DNA from 4 places in the Paraburkholderia pallida genome. Region 3 is predicted to be linked to each of the others. Evidence: riboswitches for the same ligand, from Rfam matches in the RefSeq annotation. Region 3 holds a riboswitch; each other region holds the start of a gene.
What was found. A riboswitch is a leader RNA that binds a small molecule or an ion and turns the genes downstream of it on or off. The one in region 3 is predicted to bind cobalamin.
Positions count from the first base shown of each region.

Region 1: it holds a riboswitch for cobalamin, as region 3 does, so the genes downstream of both, cobW (cobalamin biosynthesis protein CobW) here and E1956_RS34245 (HoxN/HupN/NixA family nickel/cobalt transporter) in region 3, are expected to answer to the same signal.
Region 2: it holds a riboswitch for cobalamin, as region 3 does, so the genes downstream of both, cobG (precorrin-3B synthase) here and E1956_RS34245 (HoxN/HupN/NixA family nickel/cobalt transporter) in region 3, are expected to answer to the same signal.
Region 4: it holds a riboswitch for cobalamin, as region 3 does, so the genes downstream of both, E1956_RS32130 (TonB-dependent receptor domain-containing protein) here and E1956_RS34245 (HoxN/HupN/NixA family nickel/cobalt transporter) in region 3, are expected to answer to the same signal.

Region 1 is NZ_CP038149.1:1,652,760-1,660,657, reverse strand. It holds gene E1956_RS22585 (CHASE2 domain-containing protein) at 1-239, shown strand, start outside; gene E1956_RS22580 (DUF4136 domain-containing protein) at 386-1,021, shown strand; gene E1956_RS22575 (VOC family protein) at 1,162-1,536, shown strand; gene bluB (5,6-dimethylbenzimidazole synthase) at 1,578-2,288, opposite strand; gene E1956_RS22565 (cobyrinate a,c-diamide synthase) at 2,272-3,606, opposite strand; gene cobO (cob(I)yrinic acid a,c-diamide adenosyltransferase) at 3,611-4,213, opposite strand; gene E1956_RS22555 (cobalamin biosynthesis protein) at 4,337-4,885, opposite strand; cobalamin riboswitch at 5,075-5,345, shown strand; gene cobW (cobalamin biosynthesis protein CobW) at 5,609-6,709, shown strand; gene cobN (cobaltochelatase subunit CobN) at 6,775-7,898, shown strand, end outside.
Region 2 is NZ_CP038149.1:1,639,979-1,647,876, reverse strand. It holds gene E1956_RS22530 (flagellar brake protein) at 1-508, opposite strand, end outside; gene cobJ (precorrin-3B C(17)-methyltransferase) at 632-2,461, opposite strand; gene E1956_RS22520 (precorrin-2 C(20)-methyltransferase) at 2,449-3,180, opposite strand; gene E1956_RS22515 (precorrin-8X methylmutase) at 3,181-3,807, opposite strand; gene cobG (precorrin-3B synthase) at 3,800-5,227, opposite strand; cobalamin riboswitch at 5,362-5,544, opposite strand; gene cbiE (precorrin-6y C5,15-methyltransferase (decarboxylating) subunit CbiE) at 5,713-6,936, shown strand; gene E1956_RS22500 (cobalt-precorrin-6A reductase) at 6,933-7,667, shown strand; gene cobM (precorrin-4 C(11)-methyltransferase) at 7,691-7,898, shown strand, end outside.
Region 3 is NZ_CP038150.1:1,749,180-1,757,077, reverse strand. It holds gene E1956_RS34270 (TonB-dependent receptor family protein) at 1-1,409, shown strand, start outside; gene E1956_RS34265 (CopD family protein) at 1,502-2,407, opposite strand; gene E1956_RS34260 (copper resistance CopC family protein) at 2,410-2,775, opposite strand; gene E1956_RS34255 (transporter family protein) at 2,794-3,714, opposite strand; gene E1956_RS34250 (DUF2946 domain-containing protein) at 3,815-4,195, opposite strand; cobalamin riboswitch at 4,432-4,625, shown strand; gene E1956_RS34245 (HoxN/HupN/NixA family nickel/cobalt transporter) at 4,715-5,770, shown strand; gene E1956_RS34240 (ABC transporter substrate-binding protein) at 5,971-6,912, opposite strand; gene E1956_RS34235 (ABC transporter permease) at 6,939-7,898, opposite strand, start outside.
Region 4 is NZ_CP038150.1:1,245,536-1,253,433, reverse strand. It holds gene E1956_RS32130 (TonB-dependent receptor domain-containing protein) at 1-2,023, opposite strand, end outside; cobalamin riboswitch at 2,114-2,309, opposite strand; gene E1956_RS32125 (tartrate dehydrogenase) at 3,293-4,372, shown strand; gene E1956_RS32120 (MurR/RpiR family transcriptional regulator) at 4,604-5,584, shown strand; gene E1956_RS32115 (isoaspartyl peptidase/L-asparaginase family protein) at 5,581-6,627, shown strand; partial or broken gene E1956_RS32110 (P1 family peptidase) at 6,714-7,241, shown strand; gene E1956_RS32105 (hypothetical protein) at 7,502-7,867, shown strand.

The sequences.
Region 1 (7,898 bases), on a different contig from region 3:
TGATCTGCTCGATTCGCGACGAGGGCTATGGCATTCCGCTCGAAGATCAGACCAAGCTGTTCCAGCCGTTCCGCCGCTTTCATGCGGGCCAGCGGCCCGAGGTGAGCGGCGCGGGGCTCGGCATGGCGTTCGTGAAGACGGTCGTGACGCGTCATGGCGGCGAAATCCACGTGGAGAGCGCGCCTGACCAGGGCACGACGGTGACGATGTCACTGCCGGCGCTCGATGCCGTGACCTGAGGGCGCCGTGGGCGTGCGCGCCGCCACTTCGCGGCGCGTCGATGTGCACCGGCCGGCGCTGGACTCCGCTTGATCCTGTTTGATCCCTGTCCGATCCTGTCAAATGGCGCCAGTCGTGGCTGGCAATGATTCCGATGGAGTTCCCCGTGAAAGTCCTGATGACGATCTGCACCTTGTCGATGCTGGGCGCGCTCGCCGGCTGCGCAGGCGCGAGCGCCGACGTGCGGGCCAGCGGCGACCTGAGCGCGACCGACGCGGCGGCCGCGACGTATCAGCTCGCGCGCACGCCCGCGCAGGCCGACGCTGCAGAGCCGCTGCCTTACGAGCGGCTGCTGGGCGAAGGCCTCGCTCAGCGCGGCTTCCAGGAAAACACATCCGGGAAGGCGCGCTACCTCGTCTCCGCATCGTGGGCTTCGCGGCCCGCCGATGTCACCGTCGCCACGGGTGATGCGGCCAATTGCACGGGCGGCTGCGTGCCGTCCGAAGGGCCGGCGTTCCCGTGGTTCGGCAAGCGCTATGTGCATACGCTCACGTTGCGCTTCTTCACGCTGCCGGACGGCCACGAAGCCTACAAGGTGAGCGCGGAAAAACGCGACCGCAACGCCGACGCGCAGCAGGCCCTGCCGTACCTGGTCGCCGGCGCGCTCGCGCGGCTGCCGTATGCGGGCGCGCCGCAATGGCGCGTGAAGCTGAAGGAGGTGGCGCCCGCTGCCGGCCAGGCCGGAGCGCCCGCGATGCCCGCGATGCCCGACGTGATCTCCGTGACGCCGCTCGCGCGATGACGCGCTGGCGGGTTTGAGTATGTGCGGACGGGGGCAATTTTCCCCAGGCCGGGGCCGGGGTTGTGGACTAAGCTGATTTCCACGTGCTGCGGCAATGGTTGCCCGCAGGCGACGCCCTTTGCATGGGACGGGAGACAGACATGTACGACCACGTGGGTCTGCGCGTGCAGGATCTTGCACGCAGCTTACGATTTTACGAGGCGGCGCTGGCGCCGCTCGGTTATGGCGTCTGCGTGCGCTATGGCGATGACGTCGGCATCGGTAAGCCTGGCACACCGAAATTCTGGCTCCACACTGTGCCGGTCAGCAACACCGACAAGCCGCGCGGCGCGCACGTGGCGTTCGCTGCCGCGAGCCGCGCCGAGGTCGACCGCTTCTACGCTGCCGGCATCGAGGCGGGCGGCGTGGACAACGGCGCACCGGGCCTGCGGCTCGACTACAGTCCCGACTACTACGGCGCCTTTCTCATCGACCCGGACGGCAACAATATCGAGGCGGTCACTTTCGGCGCCTGACCTCGTTGCGTGCCCGGCATGAGCTGGTCGGGCATGCCGGGCTAGTGGTCAGCCGTGCCCGCGTTCTCGCCTTGCGGCGCGTCTTCGCCTTGCGGCGCGTCTTCGGCGTGCAGGTCAGGCCAACGGTTTTCGTACACGCATTCGCCGAGTGCCCGGCGCTCCGCCCAATGCTCCATCTCGAGCATCGGCTTCGGATAGAACTCCGCGACATGGCCCACGCAGAGGATCGCCACGGGCTTCGCGCCGGCCGGCATGCGCAGCAGCGTGCGCACGTCATCCACGTCGAAGATCGACACCCAGCCCATGCCGAGCCCCTCGGCGCGCGCCGCGAGCCACATGTTCTGGATCGCGCAGGCCACCGAGGCGAGGTCCATCTCCGGCAAGGTGCGGCGGCCGAAGATGTGTGTCTCGCGGCGGTCCATCAGCGCGACGACGAGCAGTTCGCCGCATTCGCGCATGCCTTCCACCTTGAGCTTCATGAACTCGTCACGGCGCTTGCCTAACGCGTCGGCGGTGGCGAGGCGCTCGCGCTCGACGGTCTCGTGCAACTGCTCGCGCAATGCGGCGTCGGTGATGCGCACGATCCGCCACGGCTGCATGTAGCCCACGCTCGGCGCGTGATGGGCGGCGTCCAGCAGGCGCGCCATCACCGCGGCATCGACGGGGCCGGGCGTGAAGTGCCGCATGTCGCGCCGTTCGTAGATCGCGCGGTAGACCGCCGCGCGTTCGGCTTCGTCAAAAGGCTGTGCCATGGAAGAGTGCGGCCGTGAAGGTCGGGTTGGATGGCCAATAGGCGTGCATGTAGGTCGCGACAATCGAGCCGTGCCGATAGAGCGGCTCGCCGTCCGCGCCCGTTTGCGCATGGCGTGCGCGTAGCGCAGGCGCGAGCGGCGTACTCACGCGCGAATAATGGAACGTGTGGCCGGTGAGCATCCCGTGCGTGCCGTCGAGCCGCTGCATGCCGAGCGCCGCAAAGCGCTTTTGCATGACGGCCTCGCCCGGCAAGAGGCCGAGCATCGGCGTGCGCGTGCCGTCGACGCTAGTGAGCGCGTCGAGCAGATACAGCATGCCGCCGCATTCGGCCACGAGCGAGCGCCCCGCAATTGCATGCGCGCGCAACGAATCTGCGCTGCACGTGTTGCGTGCGAGCGTTGCCGCGTGTAGCTCGGGATAGCCGCCGGGCAGATAGATGGCATCCGCCGACGTGGGTGCGGGTTCGTCGGCAAGCGGCGAGAAAAAGCTCACGCGCGCGCCCAGCGCGTCGAGCAGCGCGAGATTAGCCGGGTAGATGAACGAAAACGCGGCATCGCGCGCGATGGCGATGTGCATGCCGTCGAGCAGGCGAGGCACGCTCGCGAGGGGATCCGCCTCGCTCGCCTGAAACTCGACCGCTGGCGGCAATTGCGCGAGCGCGGTTTGCGCGAGGGCGTCGGCGGCGCGTTCGATGCGCGCATCGAGATCGTCGATCTCGCTGGCCTGGTGCAGGCCGAGATGCCGGTCGGGCAGCGAAAACGCCGCGTCGCTCGCAACGTGGCCGAGCCAGCGGATATCGGCGGGCAGCCCCTCCTGCAACATTTGCGCATGACGCGGCGAGCCCACGCGGTTTGCGAGCACGCCATGAAACGGCACGTCGGTGCGATAGCGCGCGAGCCCGAACGCAATCGCGCCGAAGGTCTGCGCCATCGAATTCGCGCCGATCGCGGCGGCCACCGGCACGCCGAATTTCGCGGCGAGATCGGCGCTGCTGGGCGTGCCGTCGAAGAGGCCCATCACGCCTTCGATCAGGATGAGATCCGCTTGCGAAGCCGCTTGCGCGAGCAAAGCGCGGCACCCCGCTTCACCCACCATCCACAAGTCGAGCGACATCACGGGGGCGCCGCTCGCGCGCTCGAGGATCATCGGATCGAGAAAGTCCGGGCCGGTCTTGAACACGCGCACGCGCCGTCCCATGCGCCGGTGCAGGCGCGCGAGGCCCGCGGTCAGCGTGGTCTTGCCCTGGCCCGATGCCGGCGCGCTGATGAAGAGCGCGGGGCAGGCGAGCGCGGCTGCCGTTGCTGCGATCGCTGCCATCGCGTCAGAACTCCACGCCCTTTTGCGCCTTCACGCCTTGCTCGCGGTACGGATGCTTCACGAGCCGCATTTCGGTGACGAGGTCGGCGGCTTCGATCAGCGCATCGGGCGCGTGACGGCCCGTGACCACGACGTGCTGCATGGCGCCGCGCGCGGTGAGCACGCCGAGCACTTCGTCGAGCGGCAGGTACTCGTACTTGAGCACCGTGTTGAGCTCGTCGAGGATCACCATGCCGTATTCGCCGCTCTCGATCATGCGCTTCGCGGCGTCCCAGCCCTTGCGCGCGGTGGCGATGTCGGCGTCGCGATTCTGCGTGTTCCAGGTGTAGCCGTCACCCATCGTGATGAAGTCGCAGTGCGCGATGGTGCCGAGGAAATCGCGCTCGGACGTATGCAGCGCACCCTTGATGAACTGCACCACGCCGAGCTTCATGCCATGGCCCAGCACGCGCACGGCCATGCCGAACGCCGCCGTGCTCTTGCCCTTGCCGTTGCCGGTGTTGACGATGAGCAGGCCCTTTTCGTGCGTCGCGGCGGCCTGCTTCTTTTCGTGGCCTTCGCGGCGGCGCTCGGTCATGCGTTGGTGCGATTCGGGATCGGTTTTCATCGTCGCGGGTGTGTCCTGTGTTGCGGTCTTCGTCGCGGTTCTTCGTGCGGTTCGGGCCGGGAATGTTGTTTCGATTGCGGCGCGCTGTGGTGCGTTACTGTGCGCGCCTGCAGCGTGTCCGATTCATGCGGTGGCTTGTGCGCCGGTTTGGGTGTCTTCCTGTGACGCCTCGGCGAAAGCCGCGATCGCGACGGTCACGCCGTCGAGCGCGAGCTTGCCGCGCACGAGCGGGCCGCCTCGTGCGGCGAGCCGTGCACACGGCTCGCATACGCCCTCCACGCCAAAGCGCGCATACGCCGCCACGCTAACCGCGGACTGCACGCCCATGGCGTTCACGCTTTCGCGCGCGAAGGCCTGCAACGGCAGCGCATGCCTGGCGCAGAACGCGAGCAGGGCGGCTTCCGCGGCTTTCGCGTCGAGCGTGGCCACGGCCTTCACGCTTGCCAGCGGCCAGGCGCCGAGCGCCACATGCACGGCCGCCTCCACCTGCGCGAGCGTCACGCCGCTGCGGCAGCCGAGACCCAGCGCGAGCGGCGCTGGATTGTGCACTGATGCCGGGGCGGCGGGCAAGGCGTCGGGGAGCAGGGAGCGGTTCACGGGAATGCGCGAGTTCGAAGGCGTGGCGTGCGCAGAGCAGGACGCATTGCCTGGCATGGCCGCCAGGGCGTGCATGCGATGCGCTCCGGATGCGCGCATACGATAGCACACGCATTCCGGCCTTCGCGCACGGGCCGCGGCGCGCCAAGGGTAAAACCGGAGCGCACGCAAAGGGCTCTGCGCAGGCCATGCACGGGCCACGCGAGCGGCCGCTGCGCGCTTCCTGCAACGCACTCGCCGGTTGACGCGAGTGCGGCCCACGCCTACACTCGCACGCACTCTGGTGCTCGCGTGCGCTTACGTTCTGCACGCGGTTAAACGGGAATCAGGGAGCCATCCCGCCACGGGCATGGCCAACCTGAACTGCACCCGCAACGGTACAACGAGCGCGTCGGCCGCAAGGTCGATGCAAGCCGCTTCAAAGCATGCATGGCATGTGTGATGCCACTGCGCAGGCGGGCCGCGAGGCCTGCCGCGCGGGAAGGTGGAGCGGCGCTTCGTCAGTCCGGATACCGGCCAGATACGAGGGACGCGCGCTGCGGGGTTGCGGCGCCGGGTCCATGATTTCCATGCGTCAGCCGGGCTTCGCTCGTCGCGCGTCTTTGCGTTTCACCGTTGTGCAAGCCTCGCGGCACGCCACGCTTCGCCTTCGCGCAGCCTTGCTGCCGGTGCGCCTTGCGTGGGCCGGCAGGCGCGCGCGGTGCAGGCCGCGCCGTGTTTGACGGCGCCAGGCAAGGACGTGCGCGCGAGCGTTACGCGGCGCATCCCACCTGCGGCCGCGAGCCGAAGGAGCACTTCATGCAAACGCAGCACATGCGCAAGATCCCCGTCACCATCGTCACGGGCTTTCTGGGCAGCGGCAAGACCACGCTGCTGCGGCACATCCTCCAGCACGCGGGCGGGCTGCGCGTTGCCGTGATCGTCAACGAGTTCGGCGAGCTCGGCATCGACGGCGAGATCCTGCGCGGTTGCGGCATCGGCTGCGACGAGGACGGCAACGAAAAGGCCGGCGCGCTCTACGAGCTCGCCAACGGCTGCCTGTGCTGCACCGTGCAGGAAGAGTTCTTTCCGGTGATGGAGCAACTGCTCGAACGCCGCGGCGAGATCGATCACGTGCTGATCGAGACCTCGGGCCTCGCGCTGCCCAAGCCGCTCGTGCAGGCCTTCAACTGGCCGTCGATCCGCAACGCGTTCACCGTTGACGCGGTCGTGACCGTGGTCGACGGTCCCGCCGCCGCGAGCGGCCAGTTCGCGGAGAACCCGCAGGCCGTCGATGCGCAGCGCAAGGCCGATCCGAATCTCGATCACGAGTCGCCGCTGCACGAGCTGTTCGAAGATCAGCTCTCGGCGGCCGACCTCGTCATCCTCAACAAGACCGATCTCATCGACGCCGCGGCGCAGGAAGCGCTCATCGAAGACCTGCGCGAGGAGTTGCCGCCGCAAGTGAAGATCGTGCGCGCCCAGCATGGCCAGCTCGATCTGCACACGCTGCTCGGCCTGGAGGCGGCTTCGGAGGAGAGCATCCATCTGCGCCACGACCATCACGGTTCCGCCGACGATCCCGACCATCATCACGATGACTTCGACTCGGTCGTCGTGCAGGGCAGCGCGAGCTCGCGCGAGGCCGCGATCGAGGCGCTGCAAAAGCTCGTGGACGCGCACACGATCTATCGCGTGAAGGGTTTCGCCGCGCTGCCGGGCGCGCCGATGCGCCTCGTGATTCAAGGCGTGGGCCGCCGCTTCGACAGCTACTTCGACCGCAGCTGGAATGCTGAGGAAAGCGCGGCGCAGCCGCTCGTGAGCCGCTTCGTGCTGATTGGCGAGGATCTCGACGCGGCGGTGCTGCAACGCGCGTTCGATGCCGCGCTCGCTTCGGTGCAGACCGCGCCGGCGCAATGAGCGTGCGTATGCACTCGAACTTGCACGTACTGACTCACTGATACACAGAAGCACGCGAGAACGCCATGCATTTGCTGCGCACCACGCCGGGCGGCTTCGTCGACGACACGCAGGGCGTCGTCCGCATCGACCAGCAGCCTGCCGAGATCGTCGTGCTCAGTTCCGCCGACACGACGCTCGCCCTGCTCGCGAGCGTCGTGCCGCGCCTGCCCGCGGGCTTCCCGAGCGTGCGGCTCGCGAACGTCACGTATCTGCGCCAGCCCGCCTCGGTGGACTTTTATGTCGACGATGTCCTGCAGCATGCGCGCGTGGTCGTCGTCGATCATCTGGGCGGCGAGACGTACTGGCCTTACGGCATCGAACAGGTCGTCACGCTCGCGCAAAAGCGCGGGCAACTGCTCGCGATGTTTTCGGGCGACTTGCAGGAAGATCCGAACCTGATCGCGAAGAGCCGCGCCGAGCCCGAGTTCTGCCGGCTGTTGTGGCGCTATCTGCGCGAAGGCGGCGCGGCCAACGCCGAAGGCTTTTTGCGCGCGCTCGCGTGGCAGGCCTTCAAGTGGGGCAGCGAACCCGCGCCGCCCGTGGTGTTGCCCGCCGCCGCGCTGTATCACCCGCAGCGCGATATCGCGACCATCGACGACTGGCGCGCGCGCTGGCAGCCGGGCGCACCCGTGGTGGCGATCCTGTTTTACAAGGCGCATTTGCAGGCCGCCAACACGGCCGCATTCGATGCGCTCATCGACGCGCTGGCCGAACGCGGCATCAATCCGCTGCCGCTCGCCATCACGTCGCTCAAGGACGCGCTGAGCCGCGACGTGCTCGACCGCCTCGCGCTCGAGCACGATGTCTCGCTCGTGCTCAACACCACCGCGTTCGCGGCCTCGTCGCTCGACGACCCCGAAACACTCGCGATCGCGGGCGATGCGCCCGTGCTCCAGGTGATCCTGAGTGGCGGTAACCGCGACGACTGGGTCAACGACAATCACGGCCTCAATTCGCGCGACATCGCCATGCATATCGCGCTGCCCGAAGTCGATGGCCGCGTGATCACGCGCGCGATCAGTTTCAAGGGCCTCGCGTACCACTGCAAGGCGACCCAGGTGGACGTGGTCCGCTATCAGCCCGATGCGGAGCGCGTGGCGTTCGTCGCGGAGCTCGCGCGGCGCTGGTGCAGGCTGCGCCAGTTGCC
Region 2 (7,898 bases), on a different contig from region 3:
CGAAGCGATAAACGGCCTGGCTCGCGATCGCCACGATTTCCACGTTTTCCCCGGGCGTGATCTCGATCGGGCGGCCCTTCGCGTAGGGCAGCGTCACGAAGATCGATTCGTTCGGCGCAATGCCGATCAGCTTGCACGGATGCATCGGCGCGCCGCTTGCGCCTTGTTGCGGGCGCACGCCCATCGACGCGCCAATAGTCAGATGCAGGTCGCGCACGCCAGGCGCGGCTTCCGGCTCCTGCGGCGTGGCGTGCGCGAGCGCCTCATCGGGCGTTTCGCGGTCGCCGCGCTGCGGGGCGAAGTGGCGGAACAGGAAATCGCGCTCGATCTCGCCCACCAGCGTGGCGCCGCGTTCGAGCAGCAGCGTGCCGTCGTGGTCGGCGAGGGGCCATTCGAGCGGCTGGCCGAGCGGGATGTCCGCGGGCGTGAGCAATGCGGCGCTGGGCGCGGCATCGGGCGTGGCGTCGGGGGCCGTGTCGTGGGTGGCTTCGAGGGGAGTGTCGGTCATCGGCGCACGTAGTGGGGCAGAAGCGAGACAGGATCGGGTAATGACAAGATCACTGCGTTTACGGCACGCCGCGCAAAAAGTTGAGTGAGGGGAAACACGAGGTTTGCTCCCCTCGATGCGCGCTCAACCTTTCGCGTCGCCATCCTGTGCATACCAGCGCGGCGTGTAGACCCATTCCTCGTTCTTTTCGCCGCTGCTGCTGCCGCGCGCAAAGCCACGCGTGGCCGACGACCCGACGATGACCATCGTGCGCATGTCCACCTGCGATGAATCCAGCTCGCCCAGCGTGGTCGTGCGGAGTGTCTCTCCTGGCCGACCCACGTCGCGGCCGAGCACGACGCGCGTGCCGGGCGCGCGCACTTCGCGCACGATTTCCAGTGCGCGATCGAGCTGCCAGGGCCGCGCGCGCGAAATCGGGTTGTAGAAGGCCATCGCGAGATCGGCGAGCGCGGCGTGGCGCAGGCGCTTTTCGATCACGCTCCACGGCTTGAGGTTGTCCGAGAGCGAGAGCATGCAGAAGTCGTGGCCAAGCGGCGCGCCAACGCGCGCCGCCGTGGCGAGCGCCGCCGAGACGCCGGGCACGATCTCGAGCTCGACGCGGTGCCAGCGCGGCTCGTCCGAGGCTTCGAGCGCCTCCAGCACGGCGGCGGCCATCGCGAACACGCCGGGGTCGCCCGACGACACCACGGCCACACGCCGCCCCGCGCTCGCGAGCTCGAACGCATGGCGCGCGCGCTGCAGTTCTTCGCGGTTGTCGGTGGCGTGGCGCACTTGCCCCGGGCGCAACGGGCCCGCCATCTCCACGTAAGTCGCATAGCCGACGATATCGGTGGCCTCGTCGAGCGCGGCGCGCGCCATGGGCGTGAGGAGGTCGGCGCGGCCCGGCCCGAGGCCCAGCACCGTGAGCTTGCCGCGGGCCTCGCCGAGCGTGTGCGCGTCGATGGGTTCATGCGCGACGCTCAGCGCGATGCCGTGTTCGGCGGCGAAGCGCTGCGCGGATGCAGGCAGTGCGAGCGCGTCGAGCAGGGCGGCGGCGCTGGCGTTCGCACTATTGTCGGCTTGATCGCGAGCCGCACCGGCCGAGTCGGCGGCTTTGGCGGGACTCGTGATTTCAGCAGCATGGGCCGCGTCGACGGCATCGCCGGCACCGGTAAATCGCAGCGGCACGCCCAATGCGCGCGCCGCCTGCTCGAACGCGGCCTCGCCCATGCGCGCGGCCGGGGCGACGAGCGCCGCGAGCGCCTCTTGCGCGATGCCGTTCGCGCTCAGTGCCTCGCGCACATGTTCGGCGAGCAGCGCAGGCGCCACGCTGGCCGCCGCGACCACGCTGCGCGGATGAATCACGAGATGCTCGGGATTGCCGTCCCAGGCGTGCGGGCTCACGCGGATCGCATGGCGCGCCGCCGGGTCGCGCGGCAGGTTCACGGTCTCGAGCCAGGGCGCAGCGCCGTCGATGCGCGTGGCCTCGCCCGCGAGCAGATCGGAGACGAAGCGCTTGCCTTGCGCGAGGCTCGAAAGCGCATAGCCTTCGGGCGGATTGAGCAGGCACGTGCCGAAGCGCAATTCGCCGCTCGTGGTGATCGCGGGCGCGGTTTCGAGCGCCGCGCCAATCTCGCGCGCCATGACGTTCACGCCGGTAAGGCCGCCGAGCAACGGCACGACGGCGCTGCCGTCCTCGGCCAGCGCGAGCACGGGCGGCTCCACGCTCTTGCTCGTGAGCAGCGGCGCGAGGCAGCGAATCACGATGCCGGCCGCGCACAGCGCGACGATGGGCGTGCCGCGCCGATACAGCTCGCGCAAGTGCTCGCTCAATCCACTGAACGCGACATCGCCTTGCGCGCGTTCCTGCAAGGCGTGAATCTGCGCGCCTGCATAGAGCGCTTTCACGCGCTGCGCGGTCGCGAGCGCGCCGGGGCCGAGCACGACGATCGCGGGCGGCATCAGGCTTGCCATTTTTCCCCCGGCACGACGAGCAGCGAGAAGTACGGCGACGCCATCGGATCGACCTCGTCGAGCGGTACGATGCGCTGGTTCGCCATGGTCGCGCGCTCGACATACAGCGCGCGCTGCGCGAGGCCGAGATCGGCGAGCACGCGGCGCACCTTCTCGAAGTTGCGGCCCAGTTTCATGATGACGGCGGCGTCCGCGTCGGCGAGGCGGCGGCGCAGTTCGTCCTCGGGCAGCACGCCTGAGAGCACTGCGAGGCTCTGGTTGCGGTAGACGAGCGGCACGCCCAGCACGGCCGCGCCGCCGAGCATCGAGCATACGCCCGGCACCACTTCGGTTTCGTAGCGCTCGGAGAGGCGGTCGTGCAGGTACATGTACGAGCCGTAGAAGAACGGATCGCCTTCGCAGATCACTGCCACGTCGCGGCCCGCATCGAGATGGCCGGCAACGACTTGCGCGGCGCCGTCGTAGAAGTCGGCGATGATCGCCTCGTACGAGAGCGGCGGCTCGAGCGCTTCGGTCGTCACCGGGTACACGAGCGGCAGGCGTTCCTGCTGCGCGTGCAGGTGGTCTTCCACGATGCCGAACGCGTTGCCTTTCTTGCCTTTGGCGACGAAGTACGCGACCACGGGCGCGGCCTTCAGGAGGCGCAGCGCCTTGAGCGTGAGCAGCTCGGGGTCGCCGGGGCCAACGCCGATGCCGTGAAGACGGCCTTTGATGGACATTTATTCGATCTCCGAAGCAAGTGCGTTGACGGCGGCGGCGGCCATGGCGCTGCCGCCGCGCCGCCCGTGCACGGCCACGAACGGCACACCGTGCGCGGCGGTGGCGAGCAGGGCCTTGGACTCGGCGGCGCCGACGAAGCCCACCGGCATGCCGAGGATCAGCGCGGGGCGCGGCGCGCCGGCCGCGATCATGTCGAGCAGGTGAAACAGTGCGGTGGGCGCATTGCCGATGGCGACCACGCTGCCTTCGAGGTGTTCGCGCCACAGCTCGAGCGCGGCGGCCGAGCGCGTGTTGCCGAGCTCGCGCGCGAGGCCGGGCACGGCGGGGTCGTCGAGCGTGCAGATCACGGCGTTGCTGGCAGGCAGGCGCGCGCGCGTGATGCCGAAGGCGACCATCTTCGCGTCGCAGAGGATGGGCGCGCCGTTTGCGAGCGCCGTGCGGCCGGCGCGGCCCGCGCCGGGCGAGAACGCCAGGTCGGCGGCCACGTCGACCATGCCGCAGGCGTGGATCACGCGCACGGCCAGCTTTTCTAGGTCGGCGGGAATGTGCGAGAGATCGGCTTCGGCGCGGATCGTCGCGAACGACTCGCAATAGATCGCCTGGCCGTCGCGAATGTAGTCAGACATCGGGGGTGCTCCGGGGCCGCTGCGCGAGGGTGCGCGCGGCGGCTTCAATCGTCAGGTTGCGCGCGACCAGGCGCCCGAAAGGGGCGGCGGCTGGGTCGCGCTCGTAAAGGTCATAGTGGCCGGGCGTGGCGGCGAGCAGCGTAAACGGTGCTTGATGCGCGGCCGCGCACGAGCGTTCGCAGCCGCTCAAGTGCACATGCACACCGGGCGGCAGCTGCGCGGCGAGACGCAGCGCGTCGGCCTTGGTATCGGCTCGGCTCTTCGCACAGCCGGCCGAGCCCGTGCAGGCGATCGTGCGCGCGAGCGGGTCGGCGCTATCGCACACGAGGCCGAGCGCGCGCAGGCGGTCGAGCACTTCTGGCATGGCGCGTTGCGCCACGTTCGGCAAGATCGCGCCTTGCCAGGGCGTGACGCGCAGCGTCGCGTCGCCGTGTTCTTCCGCAAGCGTGGCGAGCGCGTGCAACGTCGCGGCATCGAGCCGTGCGAGCGGCGGCTGGCAGCCGGCGTAGCCCTTGGCGTCCGCGTGAGCGATGGCGAGTCCGTCGAGTGCATGTGCACCGAGGCGCAACGAGAGGTCGACTGGCTCGCGTCGCCATGCCTGCAATGCCGTTTCATTTCCCGCATCGTTGCACGCGATGGGGAAATCGGCGTGATGAAGTGCGCGTTGGAGCATCGCATCGGCATCGTGCGATGCGAGCACTTCGCGCATGCGCGTCTGGCCGGGCTCCGCGAAGTCGAGGAACGCATGCAGCAGCGCGCGAATGAGCGCGGGCGCGTGTGCGGATGCAACGCCGCCGAGCGCACCGTCGCCAACGCAGCCGGCGAGGCCGAATACGAAGCGCACGTCATCTGCGTTGCGCGCGGCCGCGAGCCAGATGTCATGCGGATGATCGAGCGCCGCGAGACGCTCGCCGCCGTCGAGCAGCAGCGCGAACTTGGGCGAGAGCGCCGCGAATCGCGGCTCGCTCTGCAGCATCGAGACGATGGGCGCGGCGAGCGTGGTGGTGTCGATGAGCGCGTCGGGATCGAGTCCGGCCAGCGGGCTCAGCATCAGATTGCGCAATTCGTCGGCGGCGCAGAGGTCGCCGTGCGCGTGCGCCGATGCGTTTGGCCCCAGACCCGCCGCCACTAGCGCCTCGGTGAGTGCTGTCTCGCTGCCCGCGCGCACGCCGCGCACCTGCACATTCGCGCGGTTGGTCAACTCGAGCGTGCCGCTCGCATGGGTGAGCGCGGCCTCGGCGATCGCATGCGCCTGCGCGGCCGTGAGCGCGCCGCCCGCAAGGCGGATGCGGCACAGTCCGCCGTCGCGCGCCGCGACCACGCGCACGAGACCCGGGCACGCCGAACGGCGGGCCGCGGCCAGCGCAGCAGGAGCCAAAGCGGGCTTCGAGTCGTGATTCAAGGGACACCGTGCATGCATCGCGCGCTCGGGCATGCCGCCGCGACCGCGCTGCGAAGCGGCGATTGCGGGGCGCCATGCGGGAGCGCGACAACGCGAAAACGTCCGCGCGCTGCGATCGAAGCCGGTACACCCCGCCAGGCTTTGGACGCGCGCGAACAAACTTTCGGCCGGCAGGTCTCCTGGCTCGCAGGTCGTCAACCGCATCGGCCTTCCCGGTAAAACCAGTGGCCTGGATGGATGCGGTCTCGCTGCTCACAGTCGCGGGGGCGGCCACAGCTTCGCTGTGTTCCCTTGTTGCGATCCGGAGTGAGCGCTTCAGCTGTCGGTTGGAGTTAGTGCTTCAGCACTGACTCCAACCCCATGCAACGCGCTGACTCCGGGCTCATGCAAAGCTGCCTTCGAGCTTTCGCCCTTCAGGCGCCGGCGGAAGCGGTATTATGCCCGTTTTCCAGCGCGTTTCCGCGATTCAGTGCGGCCCGCGTGCAATGCGAAACGGAGAGCGGATGCAGGGCAGGCGGGCGTGGCTGACGGTGATCGGCATAGGCGAAGACGGATACGCGGGGCTCGGGCGCGAGGCGCGGCGCGCGCTCTTCGCGGCGGCGGCGGTGGCGGGCGGCGCGCGCCATCTGGCGATGCTGCCCGCGCGCATGCAGGCGCGCCGCGAGCCCTGGCCGCAGCCGTTCAGCGTCGAGCCGCTGCTCGCGCTGCGCGCCACGCACGAGCGCGTCTGCGTGCTCGCGAGCGGCGACCCCATGTTCTACGGTGTGGGCGCGACGCTCGCGCGTCACGTGGCGCCGGGCGAGATGGACGTGCTGCCTGCGCCATCGTCGCTCTCGCTCGCGGCGGCGCGCCTCGGCTGGGCGCTCCAGGAGACGGCCGTGGTCTCGCTGGTCGGCCGGCCGCTCGCCGGGCTCTGGCGTCATCTCTACGCGGGCTCGCGCGTGCTTGCGCTGAGCGCCGATGGGCGCACGCCCGCGGCGCTCGCGGCGCTACTCTCGGCACAAGGCTACGGCGCGACGCGGCTCACGGTGTTCGAGCACCTGGGCGGCTCACTCGAGCGGCGCATCGAAGGCCGCGCCGACGCATGGCATGCCGATGAAACCGCCGCGCTCAACCTCGTCGCGTTCGAATGCGAGGCCAATGGCGAGGCACCGGCGCGCGCATGGACACTTACGCCCGGCTTACCCGACGACGCTTATCTGCACGACGGCCAGCTCACCAAGCGCGACGTGCGCGCACTCACGCTCGCGCGCCTCGCGCCCACGCCTGGCGCGCTGCTCTGGGACGTGGGCGCGGGCAGCGGCTCGATCGGCATCGAGTGGATGCGCGCTCATCCGGCATGCCGCGCGATCGCCATCGAATCGAACGGCGAGCGTCAGCGCTTCATCGAACACAACCGCAACGCGCTCGGCGTGCCGGCGCTGCAACTCGTGGCGGGCCGCGCGCCCGACGCACTCGACGGTCTTGCCGCGCCCGACGCCGTGTTCATCGGCGGCGGCGTGACTGTGCCGGGCGTGCTCGAAACCTGCTGGGCGCGCCTCAAATCCGGTGGCCGCCTCGTAGCGAACGCCGTGACCGTGCAGAGCGAGGCGGCACTCGTGGCATGGCGCGCGCAGCACGGCGGCACGCTCACGCGGATCGGGGTTGGCGAAGCCGAGCCCCTCGGGCGCTTCGATACGTGGCGCCAGGCGCTGCCCGTCACGCTTTACGAAGCCGTGAAGCCATGACGGCGCGCATTCTGCTGCTGGGCGGCACCGGCGACGCCTTGCGCATTGCCCGTGCGCTTGGGCCTGAGCATGTGTACAGCCTTGCGGGCCTCGGCCGCGTGCCCGCCGATCTGGCGTGTGCCGTGCGCGTGGGCGGCTTCGGCGGCGCGGAGGGCCTCGCGCGCTATCTCGCCGAAGAGCGCATCGCGCTGGTGCTCGACGCCACGCATCCCTACGCGGCGCAGATCAGCGCGAACGCGGCGCGCGCGAGCGCGGCGGCACAAGTGCCGTACTGGGCGTTGCGCCGCGCGCCGTGGCAGCCGCAGCGTGGCGACGACTGGCGCATGGTGGACGGCTGGGCGGGCGTGATCGAAGCTATCGCGCCGTTTTCGCGCGTGCTTTTCACGCTCGGACGCGAACCGCTCGCGCATCTCGACGAGGTTCCCATGCATCAGCATTGGACGGTACGCTGCCTGGACGCACACGCGGGACACGCGCGTGCAGGCGTGATCGACGCGCGCGGGCCGTTCACGCTCGAGGGCGAGCGCATGCTTTGCGAGGCGGGGCGTTTCGATGTGATCGTGAGCAAGAACAGCGGTGGTGACGCCACCGAGGCAAAGCTCGCCATCGCACGCGAGCTGGGCTTGCCCGTGGTGATGATGCGGCGGCCCGCGCTGCCGCCAGCGCAACGGGAATTCACCACGGTGCAAGACGTGATCGACGTGCTTGGCAACGTGGTGCAGCACATCTGACCCATTCAGCGGAGTTTCAACGCATGACTGTTTTCTTCATCGGCGCGGGGCCGGGCGACCCTGAGCTGATCACCGTGAAAGGGCAGCGCCTCGTGCGCAGTTGTCCCGTGATTCTGTATGCGGGATCGCTCGTGCCGCCTGCCGTGCTCGAGGGGCATTGCGCGCACCAGGTGGTGGATACTGCGCCGCTGACGCTCGATGAGATTGTCGCGCTGCTGGAGAGCGCGCACG
Region 3 (7,898 bases):
ACTACCAGCAGTTCAACGCCAACATCGGCTATCGCTTCAGTCCCACGCTCGAAACGCGCTTCTACGTGGGGGCCTATGTCGTGAACCAGTTGCTGCCCGGCACGCTGTCGCTCTCCGATGCGCTCAACAATCCCACCAAAGCCGCGCCTGGCGCCGTCGCCGGCGATCAGGCGCGCAACACGCGCACGGAGCGCATTGCGAACCGCACCACGCTCAAGCTCGACACCGGCGAACTGACCTTCGATACCTGGGCTATCCACAAGAGCCTCTATCATCCGATCTTCCAGGTTCTCGATCAGGACGGCTGGACCTATGGATTCGCGCCGCGCTACACCGCGAAGCTCGATATCGGCGGCATGCGCAATGACATCATCGCCGGCGCGCGCTTCTTTGGCGGCAATACCCAGGCGCGCCAGTACGTCAACGTCTCCGGCGAACGGGGCACACAAACGCTCAATGCGTCCCAGAACGCCTACAACTACGAGGCGTATCTGGAGGACCGCTTGTTCGTTCTGCCGACGGTCGCGCTGATGGCGGGCGTGAAGGCGCTGCGCGACGTGCGCGAGTACGTGGATCACGGCGGGCTCGCAGCGGACCCCACGTACAAGTCCACGAGCGAGACATTCAGCGGCGTGAATCCGAAGCTCGGCGTGCTCTGGCAGCCGGCGCGCGACATTCAGGCCTTCGCCGACATCACGCGCAGCCAGGACGTGCCCGACTTCACGGACCTCACGCAGACCTTCGGCAGAACGACGCGCTTCACGCCGCTCGCCTCGCAGCATGCCTGGACCGTCGAGCTCGGCTCGCGCGGCACGCATGATCGCGTGAGCTGGGACGTCACGGCATACCGCTCGCTCGTGCGCGACCAGTTGCTGCAATACACGACCGACCCGAATATTCCCGCCTCGACCTTCAACGCCAACAAGACCGTGCTGCAAGGCATCGAGGCAGGCGTATCGGTCGATCTGCTGCGCGACATTGCGCGGCGCGGCGCGGGCGACAAGATCACGCTCTCGGGCCTGTGGAACCTGAGCGACTTCCGCTTCAAGGACGACCCGCAATACGGCTCGAACCGCATCGCCGGCGTGCCCGTCAATGTCGTGCGTGCCGCGCTCGGCTATTCCCGGCCCGATGGCTTCCATATCTCGGCGTCGGTGGACTGGGTGCCCGCGGGCGCCTGGGCCGACGACGCCAACACGCTGCGCGTGCCCGGCTACACCCTGCTCGGCGTGCAGGCGGGATGGGACTTCCGCAACGGCCTGTCGGTCTATATCGACGCGCGCAATCTCACGAACGAGCGCTACGTGAGCGACATCAGCACCGTTGCCGACGCGCGCACGGCTTCGACGGCGATCTTCTATCCGGGCGAGGGGCGCAGCATCTTTGCTGGCTTGCGCTACGCGTTCTGAGGCACACGCGGACTCGACGCAAGCCACGGATGCTGACGCCGATGCAAACGCCGTTCACGCTCGGTGGCCGCGGCTTGCGCGGCGCGCAAATGCTAGCCGCCGCCGGGCGCGGTATGGCCCAGCACCGCCGCGAGCACCAGCACGGCAACCATGGCAACCGCCTCGATCGCCAGCAGCGTGTCGAAGCGCTGCTGTGCAGCGCCGTATGCCGGGTCGTTTTCTTCCGCGCGTGTGCGCAGCACGGGCAGGACCGCCATGCGGTTCCAGCCGCCCAATGCGATTGCGAGCGCAACGCAGGCGAGCTTGGCCGCCAGTATATGGCCCCACGGCGTGTGAACGAGCGGCGCGTCGGCATGCGCCGTATCCTGCACGACGTTATAGAAGCCTGTGACGAGCACGATCACGAGCGCGGCTGTCGCGAGATGGGACAACGCCGCGCAAAACGCCGCGCGCTGCACCGCCGTCGCGCTCGCGACGCGCCACAGACGCCGCGCCAGCAGGCCGGCCACGATCACACTGCCGGCCCACAGCGCCGTGGCGCAAAGATGCACGACGTGGATGAGCTCTCGCGCCGAGAAGTCGCCCGCATCGGCTGCATGACTGGCCGCAGCCTTTCCCGCGACCCACGCGATGAGGCCGGCAGCAAACAGCGGCAGGCCCCGACGGTCCGAGAGGCGGCTCAACACCGCCAGCACCGCGCCAATGAATCCAACGGACCACGCGACGCCATAGTGCGATTGCGTGAGCACGGCAGTGACCGCCGGCCCTGCCCCGGCCAGTGGCGAGCCGCTCATCACGGCCGCCTGCAGCCAGAGGTACGCGAGTGCCGTGAGCGTCAGCACGATCGCAAGACCCGCCTGCCCGCTGCGCAGCGCGGCGGACGCAGCGATGCCGCTGCGCTTGCCCATCAAGGCGCACGCGAGGGAGCCGGCCGCCATCGCGAACAGCAGATTCTGCAGGGCCGCCACGGCGATCTGCACGGCGACGAGCGGCTCCACGGTCACTTCACCGTAAAGGTGTAGTGCCCCTGCGTGCGGTGCCCGTCATCGGCCACGGCAACCCACTTGACCGTATAGACACCCGGCGTCAGGGGATTGAGCCCAACGGACATGTGCTTCTTGTTCGACGGGTCGACAACGGCCTTGCCGCTGGTGACGGCACTGCCCTTCGCGTCCGTGACGGTAATCGAGCTGAACGCGGGTTCGAGCCCGTCGTCGAAGTCGATCGCGACCTCCTTCTGCGAAGCCGGGACGGTCGAGCCGGCCCCAGGCGCCTGATGGGTCGGGTAGGCATGCGCGTGCGCGAGCTGGCAGGCAGCGATCAGAATGGCGGCAACGGCGCCGCGTGTGGTCGTGTGCAGTTTCATGAGTAGCGTCCTCCTGGGTCAGAACAGCGGCTTGCCGAGCGAGTTCGGGAACATGTCGTCAAAGTAGAGATGAGCTTGCACCAGGATACCCGTATGCGTGCCCGACGCGTGATTGACGGGTATCTGTGCCTCGACGCCGAACTGCCCGTAGCGGTTCGTCCAGAGCAGGCCCGGGTTGATCGTGCCCGTCGTCTGACCCGCGCATGCACCCGCCGTGCAGGTGCTCATCGGGAATTCGACGACCGGAATCAGGTTGGCGAACGGCTGAGGCAGTCCGAGGTCCTTCACCTGCTGCTGCAGGTAGGGAATGCTGTACTGCAGCGTCAAGCCCCAGCCCAGCGAGTTCGGCCCCTGGTCCGACGAGGCCGTCGTCAGGTTCGGGCCGATCGTGCCGGTGATGGCGAACGGGCGCAGGTAGCCGAGCGATGCGGGCAAGTCGCCGAAGCCCTTGCCGAAATAGGCGGTCGGGGTGAATGTCGAAAACGAGCTTCCGATCGATTTGGCGCCGGTGCCGCCGATCGTGGCGAGCAGCCCGACCGATGCCATGAACTCGTGCTCCGGGTTCGCATAGACGAGGTACTTGGCGCCGAGGGTCACGTCATCCCAGCCCTTCGCGTTGCCGTCCGGCGAGTTCTGGCCCACATAGTCGCTCGCGATGCTGAACGCGAGATTCTTCGTGATCAGCTTGTCCCACTCGTACGACACCGTGTTGACGTTCATGTCGTTGCCGTTGCTGTCGGGCGTCTTGATGTGGCTGTACTGCAGGTTGAATTCATCGCCGACGCCGGGATCGTCGACGGCCATCGTCGCCGGAAAGACCCGGTCGCCGACGACCGCGTGAGCGGATGCGGTGGAGGACGCCGAAAGAGACGCGATTGCGCCCGCGGCAAAGAGCGCGGCGCGCACGGGCGCCGCCTGTTGCCTGAAAAGGTTGAGCATGTTGTTTTCTCCAGTTGTCGTGGGTGGCCGTCGCGTGCGTGCGCGAGCAGCGGCCGCCTGCGCGTTGCGCAATGCGGCACCCGGTTGATAGCACGACGAATCAGGAGAAAACGGGAGGCGCCCGGGGTTGCGCCGCGGTGTGAACGAAGGCGGCGCGAACTTCGGCCCACGCCTGCGGCGCGGCTACACGCACGACCAGCAGCATGACGGCAAGCGCGATCGCGCCGCCGGTGAGCGCGGGCACGTGGGCGAGGAGCCCGCAGTATGCGCAGGCTTGCCAGTGCGGCATCGCCGAATGGGCCGGCTGGCTGTCGTGGCCCGCCGGATCGGCGGCGCTCTCCACCGTGCAATAGGTGGCGAGCGCGTTGCTCAACTGCTGATGCGACGCCAGCACCTGCGAAACCGTCGGCGCGAGCGTGGCCATCAGGATTGCAAGCAATCCAAGCAGGCTGCCGAGCTTCTGGAGACGGACGCGGAACATGGCGCGCGCAGGTGAGCAAGTGGAGTGGAGACGCCGAATTATGGCACGCAACGCCCGCGCCAGACAGGCAGGGTCGTCTGATAGGCGGGATCAGCCTCCCTCGCGGAATCGCGAACGCATTGGCCATCACAGGCATGCAATTCATTTCGTAAGCTATTCGTATGGAATGCGAAGGGAATAGCGATTTGTTCGCGCCGGTTTTCGTCTTACGGTTGACGCGCCGGGTAGGCGGCCGTTACGCTTGCGCGCTGATGGTTCCCGGCGACGGGATGAAAAGGGAACGCAGTAGAGGCACATGCCTTCAGTCTGCGGCTGCCCCCGCAACTGTGAGCGGCGAGTCCGTGCCGAAGGAGGCCACTGGGAAACCGGGAAGGCCGGCACGAGACGGCGACCCGCGAGCCAGGAGACCTGCCATCGACCGAGGTCCAAGCAGCCGCAACGGGCGGGGTGTCCCGGCGCGCAAGCACCGCCGCAAGCGGTCGCCCGTTGCAAGGACAGCCCGACCTCAGGATCTGTCTCATGTCCACTGTTATCGAAACCGTTCCCGTGCAAGGAACGCTTCGCCGCCGCGTCGCCGGCATTTACGTCGTTCTCGCAGCCTTCAATATCGGCGCCTGGATCTGGGCCTTCATCGCGTTCCATGCGCACCCGCTGCTCTTGAGCACCGGCCTGCTCGCCTATGGTTTCGGACTGCGTCACGCCGTGGACGCCGACCATATCGCCGCCATCGACAACGTCACGCGCAAGCTGATGCAAGATGGCCAGCGGCCCGTGACCGTCGGCTTCTTCTTCGCGCTCGGGCACTCCGCCGTGGTGCTGATCGTGGCGGCAGCCGTGGCCGCGACGGCCGCCGCGCTCGAAAGCCGTGTCGAGGCCTGGAAGGACATTGGCGGCGTCATTTCCACGAGCGTGTCCGCGCTGTTTCTCTTTCTGATCGCCGCGATGAACATCGTGATCCTGCGCGGCGTGTGGCGCGCGTTCGGCAAGGTGCGGCGCGGCGAGCCCTATAGCAACGACGATCTCGATCTGCTGCTCAACAGCCGCGGGCTGCTGGCGCGGCTGTTCCGGCCGCTGTTCCGTCTGGTGTCGAGACCGCTGTGGATGCTGCCGCTCGGCTTCCTGTTCGGCCTCGGTTTCGATACGGCAACGGAGGTGAGCCTGCTCGGCATTTCGGCGAGCCAGGCTGCGCAAGGCGTGTCGATGTCGGTCGTGCTGGTGTTTCCCGTGCTGTTCGCCGCGGGCATGTCGCTCGTCGACACGACCGACGGCGTGCTGATGCTCGGCGCGTACGACTGGGCGTTCGTTCGCCCCATCCGCAAGCTCTATTACAACCTCACGATCACGCTGGTCTCGGTGCTCGTTGCGGTGCTGATCGGCGGCATCGAAACGCTGGGCCTGCTTGGCGACCAGTTCAACCTCAAAGGTGCGTTCTGGGACGTCATTGGCATGCTCAACGACAATTTCAATGATCTCGGCTTCATTATCATCGGCGTGTTCATTCTGGCGTGGCTCCTTTCGTTTGCGATCTACCGGATGAAAGGCTACGACGACCTGCCGGCCAACCCGGCGGCATAGCAATAACGAAAAAAGATCACTCAGAGTGATCTTTTTTCAAGAACGGCAAATCGGGCGCCGCCGAGCCACAATCGCGATCAGCCCGCGTGGCGGCTGTCCGGCGGCGCGTGTCGAGCAGCATCTCAAGCGCGGGGGACTTGCCTTCGGCGCTGGCCTACCCAGCGTCGAAGCGTCCCCTCAGGACGCGCTTTCACACCCGCTCAGTCGTAAAGCACCGCGGCGATCTTCGGATCGGTCATATTCGTCTTGTCGTACCAGTAAAAGCCCGTGTCGACTTTCTTGGGCAGCTTCTCGCCCTTGAGCGCCTTCACCGCGGAATCGACGACGCACTTGCCAATGCCAACCGGGTTCTGCGTGATCGCGCCCGCCATCAGGCCGGAGTTGATGTCGTCCTTTTGCTCCTTGCCCGAGTCATAGCCGATCAGCACCAACTTCTTGCCCGATTCCTTGACGCCGATCGCCGCGCCTTCCGCCGAACCTTCATTGGCGCCGAAAATGCCCTTGATGTTCGGATTGGCCTGAATCATCGCCTTGGCGATTTCCGCCGACTTCAGGTGGTCGCCGCCGCCGTACTGCACGGAAACGATCTTGATGCCCGGGTGCTTCGTCTTCATCTCGTTGAGAAAGCCATCACGGCGATCGATACCGGTGCGGCTGGTCTGGTCGTGCACGATCACGCCGACTTCGCCTGAATCGCCAATCATCTCCGCCATCTTGTCGGCGGCGAGCGCGGCGGCGGCCAGGTTATCCGTTGCGCACGTCGTCAGCGGAATGTTGCTGTCGACGCCCGAGTCGAATGCGATCACGGGTATCTTCTCGGCCTGCGCGCGCTTGAGCAGCGGAATGGCCGCCTTGCTGTCGAGCGCGGCGATGCCGAGCGCCTGCGGTTTCTTGGCGAGCGCGGCCGAGAGCATGTCGATCTGCTTGTCGACCATCGCCTCCGTTTCCGGGCCTTCGAAAGTGATCCTGACGTTGTGCTCCTTCGCCGACTGCTCCGCGCCCGCTTTCACCGCTTGCCAGAATTGATGCTGGAAGCCCTTCGAGATGAGCGGAATGTACGGCTCTTCGGCATACGTCGAACCGGTCACCCCGACTAGCGCGCCGACTCCGATCACGACACCAATGAGTTTTCTTTTCAACATGGGGTTTCTCCTCCAGAGGTGGACCATCAGCTTCTCTTGCGCCGCAAGATATCCGCATAGACAGCGAGGATGATGATGAGGCCCGTCACCACGATCTGCCACTCCTGCGCAACCGACATGATGCGCAAGCCATTGGTCAGCACGCTCATGATGAAAGCACCGATGATGGTGCCGAGTATCGTGCCCGAGCCCCCGCTCAGCGACGTACCGCCGATCACGACGGCCGCGATGGCTTCCAGTTCGTATCCCTGGCCAAGCGCCGGCTGCGCCGAGTTCAGACGCGATGCGATAAGCAGTCCTGCAATGCCGCAAATCGAGCCGCCGAGCGCGTAAATCGCGATCTTCCAGCGGTCGACATTCACGCCGGAAAGGCGCACGGCCTCTTCATTGCTGCCCAGCGCGAACGTATAGCGGCCGAGCGCCGTGCGGTTGAGCGTGATCGAGCTGACGATGGCGAGCAGGAACAGGATCAGCACCGCGTTCGGCACGGGCACGCTCGGCAGGAAATAGCCGATCAGCGAATCCTGCGAGATCATGTAGAAGTTTTCGGTGTCGGTGAAATAGATGGGCTTGTCAGCCGAGACCACGAGCGACAGCCCCTTGAGCAGCAGCATCATGCCCAGCGTGGCGATGAACGGCGGGATCTTCATTTTGGCCGTCAGCGTGCCCGAAATGGATCCGCACAGCGCGCCCGTTCCGATCGCGGCGAGCACGCCGGTCCACATCGGCAAATGCCAATAGCTGAGAAACACGCCGCAAATCACGGCCGTGAAGGTCATCAACGTGCCGACGGAGAGATCAATGCCGCCCGTGATGATGACGAAGGTGCTGGCAATCGCCAGCACGCCGTTGACGGCTGTCGCCTGCAGGATGCCGAGGATGTTGTCGATCTGCATGAACGCCGGCGACGCGAAGCTGAAAAAGATCAGCATCAGGATCAGGCTGGCGAACGCGAGCAGCTTTTGCAGCGCAGTCGGCGAGAAAAT
Region 4 (7,898 bases), 500 kb from region 3:
TGTTATAGCCGTAGGCAGTCATGTATTGCCGGTTGAACAGATTCGATAGCGAGGCGGACAGCATCAGGTGCGTATTCACCTTATACGAGGCTCGCAGGCTCACCGTTGTATACGACGGTAAATAGAGCGTATTGAATTGATCGTCATAGGTCGAGCCGCCGTAGAGCAGCGAGACGCCGGTGCTCAATGCATGGAGATTGAATTCGTCCCACGTGTGGTCGACGCTGAGGCTCACGGTCTGCCGCGGGCGGCGGTTCAGCCAGGTCTGGTCGGTCACGTCCTGCGGATTCAGAATGCCGACCGCGAGACTCACGGGCGTGGACTTGCCGAGCGTGCCCTTGTACGAGAGGTCGATCCCCTGGATGTGCGCCCGCCCGACGTTCACCGGCAGAAAGGTCTGCGAATCGTAGGTAATCAGGTCGTGCACGCGGGTGTCGTATATCGCCGCCGTGAAGGTGCCGAACGACGTGTTGGCGTCGAGCGCCGCCTCGACGCTGTCGCTGCGCTCGGGCTGGAGATTGGGGTTCGCGTAGCCCGGGTAATAGAGGTCGTTGAACGTCGGCAGGCGGAATGCGTTGCCGTACGAAACGCGCGCCGTGTAGACCGGCGTGATCGCCCACGAGAGCGCGGCGTTGCCGGTATTGACGCTCTGCCCCTGGACGATCTCGTGGCGCCCGGCGAGGAACAGCGTCACGTCGCCAAGGGTGGTGGACTGGTGCAGCGAGACGGCGGAGTCGTTGCGTGCGGGCAGGCCGCTCGGGACATCGACGGGCAGAAATGCCAGCTCGCGCGAGAAGTCGTAGGCGAGCTTGGTTTCGCCCGAAAGCGGCAGCCCGAACAGCGTGTGGCCGGTCTCCTGATGCGTGATCGAGGTCGAGGTGGAAAAACGCGTCGAGTTGAATTCGTCAGTCGGTATCGTGGGATCGTTCGAGTAGATGAATTGCCGATCGGTTGCGTAACCCACGGACTGGTCGAATTGCGTAAACGGCGTGATGTCGAGGTGGAACGCGACGCCGGTCGTCAATTGATAATCGGCTTGCCGGTCGTTGCCGCCCGCATTGTCATAGGAAAGATCGGAGCGGTGATACAGCGCGAACGTGGAAATCGACCAGTTGTCGCGCGCGTAGCCGAGCCGCCCATTCACGTCCTGCGCGTGATACGGATTGCGGCCGTCCTCGTGGCCGTAGGCCCAGGGGCGTGTCGCGTCGATGCCTGCCGTGTTGTAGTCGTGCAGCCCGAGCGAGTAGGTGAGGCCGCCAAGCGCCGCGAGCGGTCCCGTCGATGGCACGGTGCCGGAGGTGCGCAACTGCGTGTCGAAGGTCTTGTTGGACCCGCCGCCGAACGAAACCGTCGTCTGATTCGGCAGGTTCGACGCGTGACGCGTGAAAAGTTGCACGACGCCGCCCACGGCGTCCGCGCCGAACGAGGCGGCGGCCGGGCCCGAGATCACCTCGACGCGGTCGAACGCCTCCGTTGGCAGATCGGCCCACTCGGCCTCGCCGGTCGTGACGGAGCCCACGCGAATGCCGTCGATGAAGACCGCGACCTGATTGCCCGCCGAGCCGCGAATGCTCACCGAGGTCAGCGAGCCCGGACCGCCGCTCTGCGAGACGGTCACGCCCGGCAGCGTCGCGAGCGCCTGCGTGATGCTCGGGTCGGCGGGCGAGAGGCGGTCGAGGTCCTCGCGTGTGAGCACCTGGGTGCTCGCGTAGCGCTGGTCGAACGATTGCGGCAGATGTTGCGTGTCGCCCACCACGAGAATGTTCGGCAGCGTGGTGCCGGTGTCGTCGGCGGAAGTGGCTGAAGTGCTGGAAGCTTCGGCGGGCGATAGCGGCGCCGGTGGCGCGCCGTCGGCGGCGTACGCGCCGTGCCATGCGCATGCAGCGAAGGCGCAGGCGGCCGCGAGTGGGCGCAGCGTGGTCCGGCGGACATCTTGGTTGGCAGGGCCGGAAATCGGGTAAGTGCCGGCAACGCGGCGGCGGGTTCTCTGCGCGGGAACCGTTTCAATCATGGTGGTGGACATGCGACTGATCCTGAGGTCGGGCTGTCCATGCAACGGGCGACCGCATGCATGCGGTGCTGGCGCTTCGGGACACCCCGCCCCTTGCGGCTGCTTGGACCTCGGTCGATGGCAGGTCTCCTGGCTCGCGGGTCGACGCCCCTTGCCGGCCTTCCCGGTTTCCCAGTGGCACGTTCGGCATGGACTCGCCGCTCACAGTTGCGGGGGCAGCCGCAGACTCGTGGCGCATGTGCGCCCACTGCGTTCCCTTTTGATCCCGTCGCCGGGAACCATCAGGGCGCAAGGGTAAGGGGCGCGCCTTGCGCGCGTCAACTCATTGCGGATTGGGCGTTGCGAAAATGTTCTTTGAGCCTGTGCGGCTCGTCGCACGCTGGTTTGGTGTGGGTTTTTTGGCGCGTTGGCCTTAACTTGTATTCGCGGCGGGCCGCAGGCGTTGCCCCTGTGCGGGGCGGCACCTACTTTTCTTTGCCGCGGCAAAGAAAAGTAGGCAAAAGAAAGCCGCTCAAACCGCCAGTGTGACGCAGTCCCCCACTCGCCTTATAGCGGAGCGGCTCCGGGGCGTCTGCCACCACTTGCTACTCGCCGGAGTGACTAAGGGTTCATCCATCCGGCGGCGCTGCGCGCGCCGTAGGGCATTTCCAAAACCATGGGGATGTACGCGTACTCGTAGGGCTCCAGCGTATTTTCATGGAAGCACTCTCGAAAATCGGTAGGACTCCAGTGGATTTACATGGAGGCGCTTTTGCGCATTAGTAGGAATTCAACATATTAGGCGGCAGCACTCCCGCGTATTCGTCAGGCAGCCCACCCGGTTTTCCTTGCAGCCCCTTCCGCCCGTGCGTAGCGCGTGGCGGGAAGAATGAGCCCCTTGTCACTAAGGCGGAGTGTGCGGGGTGACGGATGCCCCGGAGCCGCTCCGATATACAGGGCAGAGGGGGACGGCGTCACACTAGCGGTTTGAGCCGCTTTCTTTTGCCTACTTTTCTTTGCGGCTGCAAAGAAAAGTAGGTGCCGCCCCGCACAGGGGCAACGCTCGCGGACCACCGCGAAAACAAGATTTCAGATTAAATACTCAGAGCCGTCCTGCCAGACAAGCAGCCAAGCCTCGCTTGAAAGGGCGCAGCTGGCCGCCCCAGCCATGCCCCCCGATTATTCACATTTCGTGTTCAATGTCTCCACACGTCGGGGGCTTATCTCCAGCCTCCTTTGAGGCATCCTTGCAGTCACGGAGAGCGCGCCAATCCAGGCGTGCCAGGCAACGGAGAACGAGACATGAGCAAGACCTTCAAGATCGCGGCGATTCCCGGCGACGGCATCGGCCTGGAAGTGATGCCCGAGGGCGTGCGCGTGGTGGAGGCGGCGGCCGCGAAGTTCGGCCTGAAGATCGAATTCACGCACTTCGACTGGGCGAGCTGCGACTACTATCTCGAGCACGGCAAGATGATGCCCGACGACTGGTTCGCTACGCTCAAGGGCTTCGACGCCATTTACTTCGGCGCCGTGGGCTGGCCCGACAAGGTGCCCGATCACATCTCGCTGTGGGGCTCGCTCCTCAAGTTCCGCCGCGAATTCGACCAGTACGTGAACCTGCGCCCCGTGCGCCTGCTGCCCGGCGTGCCGTGCCCGCTCGCCAACCGCAAGCCCGGCGACATCGACTTCTTCGTGGTGCGCGAGAACACCGAGGGCGAGTACAGCTCGGTGGGCGGCAAGATGTTCGAGGGCACGGACCGCGAATTCGTGCTGCAGGAGTCGGTGTTCACGCGCCAAGGCGTGGACCGCATCCTGAAATACGCGTTCGAGCTCGCGAACCAGCGCGGCCGCAAGAAGCTCACGGCCGCCACGAAGTCCAACGGCATCTCGATCAGCATGCCCTACTGGGACGAGCGCGTGGCCGCGATGGGCGAAGCCTACCCGGACGTGAAGTGGGACAAACAGCACATCGACATCCTCTGCGCGCGCTTCGTGCTGCAGCCGGACCGCTTCGACGTGGTGGTGGCATCGAACCTGTTCGGCGACATCCTTTCCGACCTCGGCCCCGCCTGCACGGGCACGATCGGCCTCGCGGCATCGGCGAACCTGAACCCGGAGCGCAAGTTCCCGTCGCTGTTCGAGCCGGTACACGGCTCGGCGCCCGACATCTTCGGCAAGGAAATCGCCAACCCGATCGCGATGATCTGGTCGGGCGCGATGATGCTCGACTTCCTCGGCAACGGCGACGAGCAGTTCAAGGCCGCCCACGACGCGATCATGCAGGCAATCGAGAAGGTGCTCGTGGAAGGCCCGCGCACGCCGGACATGGGCGGTGCAGCGAAGACGGCCGACGTGGGCAAGGCCGTGGCCGCCGCGCTGTGAGCCGCTGCAGCTCGCTGTGAGCCCCAACTGAGCGCGCCCGACGCGCGTTCGTGAAAGTGCTTTGAAGGTGTTGCGAAGATGTCCAGACGCCCGGTGTTCCGATGAGGAACCCGGGCGTTTTTACGAATGGCTTACCTGGGATAAACCCTTGTCTCGATGAAAACGAATTTTCAGATGAGGGCTGGCGTGTAATTATATTTACATCGTTATGCTGACACGCCCAGGTTCCCCATGGCCGCACGGTCACCCCATCCGCTGACGTCCGATTCACCTGATGCCGAAATCGTCGCGCGCCTGAACGCGGCGATGCCGGACCTCACGCCTGGCCATCGGCGCATGGCCGAGTATGTGCTCGCCAATCTGTTCCAGTCGGCGACCATGCGCATCGACGAGCTCGCGCACGCCGTGGGCGCCTCGGTGGCCACGGCCAACCGCTTCGCGCGCGCGCTGGGCTTCGACGGCTATCCCGCGTTTCGCGAGGCGCTCGTGCGCGGCTTCGAGGCCACGCTCGCGCCGGTCGAGCGGCTGCGCACGGCGCAGGAGTCGCCTACGAGCGGCGCCGAGCTGTTCGGCGCCTCGCTTGAGCAGGCCGAAGTCAACCTCCGTGCTTCGCGCCAGTCGATCGACAGCGCCGCGGCGGCCGCCGCCGTCGACGCCATCATGAAGGCGCGGCGTGTCTTTATCGTGGGCTCCGGCACGAGCGCATTTCTGGCGGGACTCATGGAGCTCGCGCTGCTGCCCTACCTCGACAACGTGCAGACGCTGTCCACCATCGGTGGCCCGACGCACGCCGCGCGCCGGCTCTTCGGCGCCGGCAGCGACGACCTCCTGATCGGCATCGCGTTTCCCCGTTACGTCGACGACACCATCAAGCTCTCGCGCCGCGCCGCGCATCTGGGCGTGCGTGTGCTCGCGCTCACCGACAGCAGCGATTCGCCGCTCGCGCGCTTTGCCGACCTGACGCTGCTGGTGCGCGCGGAACGCCGGCTCGCCGCGAACTCGGAGGCTGCGGTGCTGGCCGTGATCGAGGCGTTGTGCGACGCCGTGGCCTTGCGCGCGAAACATTCGGTCGAGGCCGCGGCCACCATCACCGAGTCGGTGCTGCCCTGGCTGACGCCCGAGTCCGCCGTGTCGGCGGCCGCGAGCCTCCCGGCAGCGGCGCCTTCGAACCCATCCCCCCGCGAAACTTCGCGCTCCAGGAGCAAGTCATGAACGCCAGCCCAGTCATTGCCATTCACGGCGGAGCGGGCACGATCCTGCGCACCGCGATGGCCGCCGAAACCGAAGCCCAATACCTCGCCGCGCTGAGCGGCATTCTGGCGGCCGGGCAACAGATTCTCGCCGATGGCGGCAGCGCGCTCGACGCGGTCACCGAAGCGGTGCGCCTGCTCGAGGACTGCCCATTCTTCAACGCGGGCCACGGCTCGGTCTTCACGGCGGCGGGCACGCATGAGCTGGACGCATCGATCATGGACGGCCGCACGCTCGAAGCCGGCGCGGTGTGCTGCGTGAAGCGCGTGCGCAATCCCGTGCTCGCCGCGCGCCGCGTGCTCGAGCACAGCGAGCACGTGCTGTTCACGGGTGAGGGCGCGGAAGCGTTCGCGGCAGCGCAGGGGCTCGAATTCGTCGAGCTCGGCTATTTTCATACCGACGCGCGCCACCGGCAGTGGCTGCTCGCGCGCGGTGCGCAGCGCGCGATGCTCGACCATGACGGCGCGACGCTCGCGGCTGGGGTGGACAAAGCGTTGGACAAGGCGGCAGACCGCGCGGCAGACAAATCGGCGGACCAGACCGCAGCCGGCGATGGCGGCCTGCCGCACGAGCCGATCGATCCGAACCGCAAGCACGGCACGGTGGGCGCGGTCGCGCTCGACGCTCACGGGCATCTCGCTGCCGCCACCTCGACGGGCGGCGTCACCAACAAGCAGCCGGGCCGCGTGGGCGACTCGCCGCTGATCGGCGCGGGCTGCTACGCCGACGACGCTACCTGCGCCGTCTCCACGACCGGCTCGGGCGAGATGTTCATGCGCATGGTCGCGGCCTACGACGTTGCTGCGCAGATGCGCTATGGCGGCGCGACGCTCGCCGACGCCGCGGCGAACGTCGTGATGGAGCGGCTGCCGCGCATCGATGGACGGGGCGGTTTGATCGCGGTCGATGCGCGCGGCAATGTCACGCTGCCCTTCAATACCGAGGGCATGTATCGTGGCTATGCCCGCGTGGGAGACGCACCCGTCGTGGCGATTTATCGATAAAGCAGCACTTGCGGGGCAACTCGAGGGGGAGTGGTCCCTGCGCTATAAATGCACGAGTCCAAATCGTGCAGATGCATTCAGGCGCCGACGCACAGGCGGGCGCGCGTGCCGGGACCGGTATCGTCTTGCCGTCCCGCCGTGTGATCGAAGTCCGCGAGGGCGTGCTCGTGCTCGCGAACTTCGGCCGCCTGCCCATGCTCACCGTCGCGGGCGTGCCGCTTGGGCGCAGGCTGGCGGAGCGTCACGCGAGCGATGGCAAGCACACCGAGCCCGAGAAAGGATCGATCATCATGCTGATCGCGCTCGATGCGCCGCTGGATGCGCGGCAGTTGCGCCGCGTGTCGATGCGTGCCGCTGCGGGGCTCGCCCGCACGGGGTCCTGCTATGGCCACGGCAGCGGCGACATAGCCATGGCGTTCAGCACGGCTTACACGTTGCCGCACGATGCGCCGCTGTTCCGCCTGCCGCCGCTTCTCGCCGACGCGCATCTCGACCCGCTGTTCCAGGCGAGCGCGGACTGCGTCGAGCAGTCTATCCTCGACGCCTTGTGGCAAGCCACGACGGTGCATGGCCGCGACGGCCACGTGCGTCTCGCGTTGCGCGACGTCGCGTGAAAGAAGCAGGCGGCCGTGCGAGCGCCCATACGCTGTCGTTCACCCAAAGCCGTGCCTCGATCCGCGACGCGGCGCGCGTGTCCTAATATCTTGCGCAAAGCTAAAGGAGTGCTTCTTTTTGAGACGCTTGATGGCTCTTTGCGGTTAGCGTTGCCCCACGCGTGTCCGATCGAAAATACGATCGCGCGCGTCGGCCGGGGAACCTATCGAGAACGCCTGCCATTCCCGGCTTCGAGGCAGGTACTCACAAGGAGACCAACATGCGTGAGAAAGGGGAGGTCGCTGCGCGCCTGATCGATGTGATGCAAGAGGGGATTTGCGGCACGGCCACGGAACTGGCGATGCGGGTCAAGGCCGATGCCCGCAGCGTGCGCGCGGTCCTGCGCCTCTGGCTCGAAGCGGGGATCGTTCACGTGGCCGAGGAGGTCGTGCCCGGCCGCGCGCGCGTATTTCGCTATGGCGGCACATCGTCGCCGCCTGCCGGCTTGTCCGGAGCAATGTCCCACAAGCCTCGCCGCGGGCCCGTGGTTGTCGTGGACAGATGGCCCCAGCTCGATTCAGACCTGGCGGCTGCGGTTGACGCAATGGTTCGCGTACGGGGGCGCGAGCCTGTACGAGCGCGTTGAGCATTGTCGCCGAGGGCGCTCCGCCAAGGGC